DNA from 2 places in the Pediococcus pentosaceus ATCC 25745 genome. Region 1 is predicted to be linked to the other one. Evidence: a T-box and tRNA genes for the amino acid it is inferred to sense, from the RefSeq annotation. Region 1 holds a T-box; the other holds one or more tRNA genes.
What was found. A T-box is a leader RNA that pairs with one kind of tRNA and senses whether it is charged. The one in region 1 lies ahead of PEPE_RS06255 (valine--tRNA ligase), so its partner is inferred to be a tRNA-Val.

Region 1 (3,387 bases):
GGAAGCTGTCCAAGCTGGTGCTCTAGAAATGATGAAGGAGCAATTAAAGCCGGGAATGACCTTTAAAATTAATACACGTCGTTCTGATAAAGAATTTGCTATTAATACAGATACCATGAATCGGGAACTTGGTGGATTTATACTAGATAACTTCCCAGATAATGATGTAAAAATGAAAAATCCAGACATTACCTTACGTGTTGAAATTCGATCTAATGGAATTTTCTTAACTAGTGAAGTAATTAATGGGGCAGGTGGCTTACCGGTTGGAACTGCTGGTAAGGGAATGATGATGCTTTCTGGTGGAATTGATTCTCCTGTGGCAGGTTATTTGGGGATGAAACGTGGCGTAGAGATGGAAATGGTGCATTTTTTCAGTCCGCCATATACTAGCGAACAAGCTCTAGCTAAGGCTAAGGAATTAAGTGGAAAATTAGCTGCATATTCTGGAAGTGTTCAATTTATCCAAGTTCCATTTACAGAAATTCAAGAAACTATTAAAGAAAAATGTCCAGAGGGGTATTTGATGACGATTCAACGTCGAATGATGTTGCGCCTAGTAGTTGCCCTAGCTAAACAACGTGGTGGACTAGCAATCTTTAATGGAGAATCTCTAGGACAAGTAGCTTCGCAAACAATGGAAAGCATGTTAGCTATTAATGACGTAACTACTATGCCGATTATTCGTCCGGTAGTTTCAATGGATAAAAATGAAATTATTGACATAGCTAAGGATATCGACACTTATGACTTATCAATTATGCCATTCGAAGATTGTTGTACGATTTTTGCTCCACCATCACCTAAAACACATCCAGATCTCGAAAAGACGCGTTACTTTGAGAAGAGAATTGACGTTGAAGGATTATTGGAACGTTCTTTAGCAGGCGTAAAAATTACTAACATTCGTGCTGAAGAAAACTTTATGAATCAAAATGAAGAAGTTTTTGCTGAATTATTGTAAAGGATTTGTATATTGATTGAAATCAGTGAGTGTTTGAGATAAGGTTAACGTAATTTAAATAAAGGAGCGTACAATTATGGAAGTATTACGCGGTGGAGAAAAAGTTGAACTCGTTGGAAATCCTCCAATGATTGGAGAACAATTACCCAAATTTAAAGTTTTTACTGGCGACGGTGAAAAAGTTAAGACACGCGATTTACTGGGTAAACCACTTTTAATTAGTGTTGTTCCAGATTTAAATACGCCGGTTTGCAGCATGCAAACTAAAAAATTTAACCAAGAAACTGACCAATACTCAGATATTCGATTTGTAACCATTTCTAACAATATGCCTAAAGACCAAGTAGCTTGGTGCGCAAATGAAGGCGTTAAGAACATGGAAGTATTGTCAGATCATGAGCTATCATTTGGTTATGAGATGAATCTATATATTCCGAATGCTGGTTATCTAGCTCGTAGTATCTTCATTGTTGATGCTGATGGCAAAATTATTTATCGTGAAATTGTACCAGAAATTCATGACGAACCTGACTATCAAGCTGCACTTGATTTTATCAATAAAATGTAAAAACATAATTGACGAACGGACAATTATTCTTTATTATTTATTCTGAAGGTTATGACTAAGAGGAGAGCTGCAAAACTTTTTTCAGAGAATAGACATTTTTGCTGAGAGTCTTAAAAAGTTGGAGTTCGGGTTGCTTATGAGCCAATTTTCTAGATTTAATTCTAGAAAATCGAACAAATTGTTCGTTATCAATGTTAAAGAGGGGCATAATACGCCCAATTTAGGTGGTACCGCGAAGCATCTTCGTCCTATGAGTTAGGACGGGGTGCTTTTTATTTGGAAAGGAAAGTGGGATTTTAATGACTAAAGACGTAGATATGTCGACAAAGTACGACCCCCAAAGCGTTGAACATGGACGCTACCAAAAATGGGTCGAACAAGGACAATTTAAACCTAATGGAGATCAAAAGGCTAAGCCTTATTCAATCGTTATTCCGCCTCCCAATGTAACTGGAAAATTACATTTGGGACATGCCTGGGATACGACACTACAAGATATGTTGATCCGCCAAAAACGAATGCTAGGATATGATACTGTTTGGATTCCTGGAATGGATCATGCTGGAATTGCTACTCAAGCTAAAGTAGAAGCCAAGCTACGAGAGCAAGGTGTTTCCCGTTATGACTTAGGCCGTGAAAAGTTCGTTGACCAAGTTTGGGAATGGAAAGATGAATATGCTGATACAATTCATCAACAGTGGGCTAAGATGGGTCTTTCTCTTGATTATGACCGTGAACGTTTTACTTTAGATGAAGGTCTTTCTAAAGCTGTCAAGAAAGTCTTTGTGACCCTTTATGAAAAAGGCTTAATTTATCGTGGTGAATACATTATCAACTGGGATCCACAAGCTCGTACTGCCTTATCCGATATTGAAGTGGAACATCAAGATGACCAAGGTGCTTTTTATCATGTTAAGTACTTCTTTGCAGATGAAGGGTTTGAATTTAACGGTAAAAACTATATCGAAATTGCAACTACTCGTCCGGAAACTATGTTTGGGGATGTTGCTATTGCTGTACACCCTAGTGATGAACGTTATAAAGATATCGTTGGTAAGGAAGTCATTCTTCCGCTCCAAGGACGTCATTTGCCAATCATTGCTGACCAATATGTTGACCCAGAATTTGGGACAGGGATGGTAAAAATTACACCAGCTCATGACCCTAATGATTTCCAAGTCGGTAATCGTCATGATTTGAAGCGCATCAATACGATGAATGAAGATGCTTCAATGAATGAAAATGCTGGTAAGTACGAAGGTATGGATCGCTTTGAAGCTCGGAAAGCCATGGTTAAAGATCTTGAAGAACAAGATTACATGATTAAGATTGATCCAATTGTTCATAGTGTGGGCCATTCTGAACGGACGGGTGTGCAAGTCGAATCTCGATTATCTACCCAGTGGTTTGTTAAGATGGATAAGTTAGCCCAAATGGCGCTGGATAACCAAAAAACAGACGATAAGGTTAACTTTATTCCTGAACGTTTTGAACATACCTTTAACCAATGGATGGAGAATGCTCATGATTGGGTTATTTCACGTCAATTGTGGTGGGGACATCAAATCCCTGCTTGGTATAACAAGCAAACTGGAGAAGTTTACGTGGGCGAAGAAGCACCTCAAGATGTTGAAAATTGGGAACAAGACCCCGATGTTTTGGATACTTGGTTCTCAAGTGCTTTATGGCCATTTACAACAATGGGTTGGCCTGATGAGAATTCAGCAGATTTTAAACGTTATTTCCCAACTAGTACATTAGTTACTGGATATGACATTATCTTCTTCTGGGTTGCTAGAATGATTTTCCAAAGTCTAGAATTCACTGGCAAACGTCCGTTTAAAGATGTGTTACT
Region 2 (3,387 bases), 610 kb from region 1:
GGTTAGTCGGGACCTAAGCCGAGGCCGAGAGGCGTAGGCGATGGATAACAGGTTGATATTCCTGTACTAGTTAAACTTGTTTGAACAATGGAGGGACGCAGTAGGCTAAGGAAAGCACCCAGCTGGAAAAGGGTGTCCAAGCAGTAAGTCTGAAGTAGAGTCAAATGCTTTACTTCTTAAGGACAAGCTGTGATGGGGAGCGAAATTTAAGTAGCGAAGTTCCTGACGTCACACTGCCGAGAAAAGCTTCTAGTTAGAGTTTAGCTACCCGTACCGCAAACCGACACAGGTAGTCGAGGAGAGTATCCTAAGGTGAGCGAGAGAACTCTCGTTAAGGAACTCGGCAAAATGACCCCGTAACTTCGGGAGAAGGGGTGCTGATCGCAAGATCAGCCGCAGTGAAAAGGCCCAGGCGACTGTTTATCAAAAACACAGGTTTCTGCAAAATCGTAAGATGACGTATAGGGGCTGACGCCTGCCCGGTGCTGGAAGGTTAAGGGAATGAGTTAGCGTAAGCGAAGCTCTGAACTGAAGCCCCAGTAAACGGCGGCCGTAACTATAACGGTCCTAAGGTAGCGAAATTCCTTGTCGGGTAAGTTCCGACCCGCACGAAAGGCGTAACGATCTGGGCACTGTCTCAACGAGAGACTCGGTGAAATTATAATACCCGTGAAGATGCGGGTTACCCGCGACAGGACGGAAAGACCCCATGGAGCTTTACTGTAACTTGATATTGAGTGTTTGTACAGCTTGTACAGGATAGGTAGGAGCCGTAGAATCCGGAACGCTAGTTTCGGAGGAGGCAATGGTGGGATACTACCCTCGTTGTATGAACCCTCTAACCCGCGCCACTAATCGTGGCGGGAGACAGTGTCTGGTGGGCAGTTTGACTGGGGCGGTCGCCTCCTAAAGAGTAACGGAGGCGCCCAAAGGTTCCCTCAGAATGGTTGGAAATCATTCGTAGAGTGTAAAGGCAGAAGGGAGCTTGACTGCGAGACAGACAGGTCGAGCAGGGACGAAAGTCGGGCTTAGTGATCCGGTGGTACCGTATGGAAGGGCCATCGCTCAACGGATAAAAGCTACCCTGGGGATAACAGGCTTATCTCCCCCAAGAGTTCACATCGACGGGGAGGTTTGGCACCTCGATGTCGGCTCATCGCATCCTGGGGCTGTAGTCGGTCCCAAGGGTTGGGCTGTTCGCCCATTAAAGCGGTACGCGAGCTGGGTTCAGAACGTCGTGAGACAGTTCGGTCCCTATCCGTCGCGGGCGTAGGAAATTTGAGAGGCGCTGTCCTTAGTACGAGAGGACCGGGATGGACACACCGCTGGTGTACCAGTTGTTCCGCCAGGAGCATCGCTGGGTAGCTATGTGTGGATGAGATAAACGCTGAAAGCATCTAAGTGTGAAACTCACCTCGAGATTAGATTTCCCATTGCCTTCGGGCAAGTAAGACCCCTGAAAGATGATCAGGTAGATAGGCTAGAAGTGGAAGTGTAGTGATACATGGAGCGGACTAGTACTAATCGGTCGAGGACTTAACCAAGTAGAAGTGGTTGAATCTCGAAGGAAAAATATAGATATTGTTCAGTTTTGAGAGAACAAAAGTTTTCTCAAGTGATAACGTAAGTTAGCACAGAGTGTGGTGACGATAGTGAGAAGGATATACCTGTTCCCATGTCGAACACAGAAGTCAAGCTTCTTAACGCCGAGAGTAGTTGGGGGATCGCCCCCTGCGAGGGTAGGACGTTGCCATGCTAAATGGGGGATTAGCTCAGTTGGGAGAGCATCTGCCTTACAAGCAGGAGGTCACAGGTTCGAGCCCTGTATCCCCCATTATATTTTGAGCCGTTAGCTCAGTTGGTAGAGCATCTGACTTTTAATCAGAGGGTCGACAGTTCGAGCCTGTCACGGCTCATAGCACAAATTAGTGCTATGTTTCATAAAAGTAAATATATGGCATTAATAAGTGATAATGCCGACTTAGCTCAGTTGGCAGAGCATCTGTCTTGTAAACAGGGGGTCGGAGGTTCGAATCCTCTAGTCGGCATATCAATTTTGCGGAAGTAGTTCAGTGGTAGAACATCACCTTGCCATGGTGGGGGTCGCGGGTTCGAATCCCGTCTTCCGCTTAGTAGTAATCCCTTACTACTATAGCAAAGATGCCGGGGTGGCGGAATTGGCAGACGCACAGGACTTAAAATCCTGCGGTTAGTGATAACCGTACCGGTTCGATCCCGGTCCTCGGCACTTATTATGCACCCATAGCGCAACTGGATAGAGTGTCTGACTACGAATCAGAAGGTTGTAGGTTCGACTCCTACTGGGTGCATTGTTTTAACGGGAAGTAGCTCAGCTTGGTAGAGCACCTGGTTTGGGACCAGGGGGTCGCAGGTTCGAATCCTGTCTTCCCGATTAAATGTTTAAATACATTTATTGTTTCAATATATAGATCGCGGTGTAGCTCAGCTGGCTAGAGCGTCCGGTTCATACCCGGGAGGTCGGGGGTTCGATCCCCTCCGCCGCGATAGGGTTAATATACGAACTTGGACCTTTAGCTCAGTTGGTTAGAGCAAACGGCTCATAACCGTTCGGTCGTAGGTTCGAGTCCTACAAGGTCCATCTAGCTTTTGTTAGTATAGGGCAGTAAAACGTATATTTTTATTATGGAGGATTACCCAAGTCTGGCTGAAGGGAACGGTCTTGAAAACCGTCAGGTGGGTCAAACCACGCGAGAGTTCGAATCTCTCATCCTCCTTTCAATTATCGCGGGATGGAGCAGTCTGGTAGCTCGTCGGGCTCATAACCCGAAGGTCGTAGGTTCAAATCCTGCTCCCGCAATTATGGTCCTATGGTCTAGCTGGTTAGGACGCCTGCCTGTCACGCAGGAGATCACGAGTTCGAGTCTCGTTAGGACCGTAAATGGCTCGGTAGCTCAGTCGGTAGAGCAATGGATTGAAGCTCCATGTGTCGGCAGTTCGATTCTGTCCCGCGCCATTCACAATTTAATACCTTTATTATGCGGGTGTAGTTTAGTGGTAAAACCACAGCCTTCCAAGCTGTTGTCGCGAGTTCGATTCTCGTCACCCGCTTTTGTTATATTTTTATATGGGCCTATAGCTCAGCTGGTTTAGAGCGCACGCCTGATAAGCGTGAGGTCGATGGTTCGAGTCCATTTAGGCCCATTTGGAGAAGTACTCAAGTGGCTGAAGAGGCGCCCCTGCTAAGGGTGTAGGTCGCGCAAGCGGCGCGAGGGTTCGAATCCCTCCTTCTCCGTAGCTTGTATATTTTATATTTATGACCCGTTGGTCAAGTGGTTAAGACACTGCCCTTTCACGGCAGTAACATGGGTTCGAATCCCGTACGGGTCATCAACATTTGATTATTAA

Region 2: it encodes a tRNA-Val, which carries the amino acid that the T-box ahead of PEPE_RS06255 (valine--tRNA ligase) is inferred to sense. The anticodon was not compared.

Annotation. Positions count from the first base shown of each region.
Region 1 is NC_008525.1:1,282,524-1,285,910, reverse strand. It holds gene thiI (tRNA uracil 4-sulfurtransferase ThiI) at 1-964, shown strand, start outside; gene tpx (thiol peroxidase) at 1,041-1,532, shown strand; T-box leader at 1,575-1,786, shown strand; gene PEPE_RS06255 (valine--tRNA ligase) at 1,832-3,387, shown strand, end outside.
Region 2 is NC_008525.1:675,013-678,399, forward strand. It holds rRNA gene PEPE_RS03020 (23S ribosomal RNA) at 1-1,544, shown strand, start outside; rRNA gene rrf (5S ribosomal RNA) at 1,640-1,756, shown strand; tRNA gene PEPE_RS03030 (tRNA-Val) at 1,762-1,834, shown strand; tRNA gene PEPE_RS03035 (tRNA-Lys) at 1,844-1,916, shown strand; tRNA gene PEPE_RS03040 (tRNA-Thr) at 1,976-2,048, shown strand; tRNA gene PEPE_RS03045 (tRNA-Gly) at 2,059-2,130, shown strand; tRNA gene PEPE_RS03050 (tRNA-Leu) at 2,163-2,248, shown strand; tRNA gene PEPE_RS03055 (tRNA-Arg) at 2,257-2,330, shown strand; tRNA gene PEPE_RS03060 (tRNA-Pro) at 2,340-2,413, shown strand; tRNA gene PEPE_RS03065 (tRNA-Met) at 2,453-2,526, shown strand; tRNA gene PEPE_RS03070 (tRNA-Ile) at 2,547-2,620, shown strand; tRNA gene PEPE_RS03075 (tRNA-Ser) at 2,667-2,756, shown strand; tRNA gene PEPE_RS03080 (tRNA-Met) at 2,766-2,839, shown strand; tRNA gene PEPE_RS03085 (tRNA-Asp) at 2,844-2,917, shown strand; tRNA gene PEPE_RS03090 (tRNA-Phe) at 2,923-2,995, shown strand; tRNA gene PEPE_RS03095 (tRNA-Gly) at 3,020-3,090, shown strand; tRNA gene PEPE_RS03100 (tRNA-Ile) at 3,109-3,183, shown strand; tRNA gene PEPE_RS03105 (tRNA-Ser) at 3,187-3,274, shown strand; tRNA gene PEPE_RS03110 (tRNA-Glu) at 3,298-3,369, shown strand.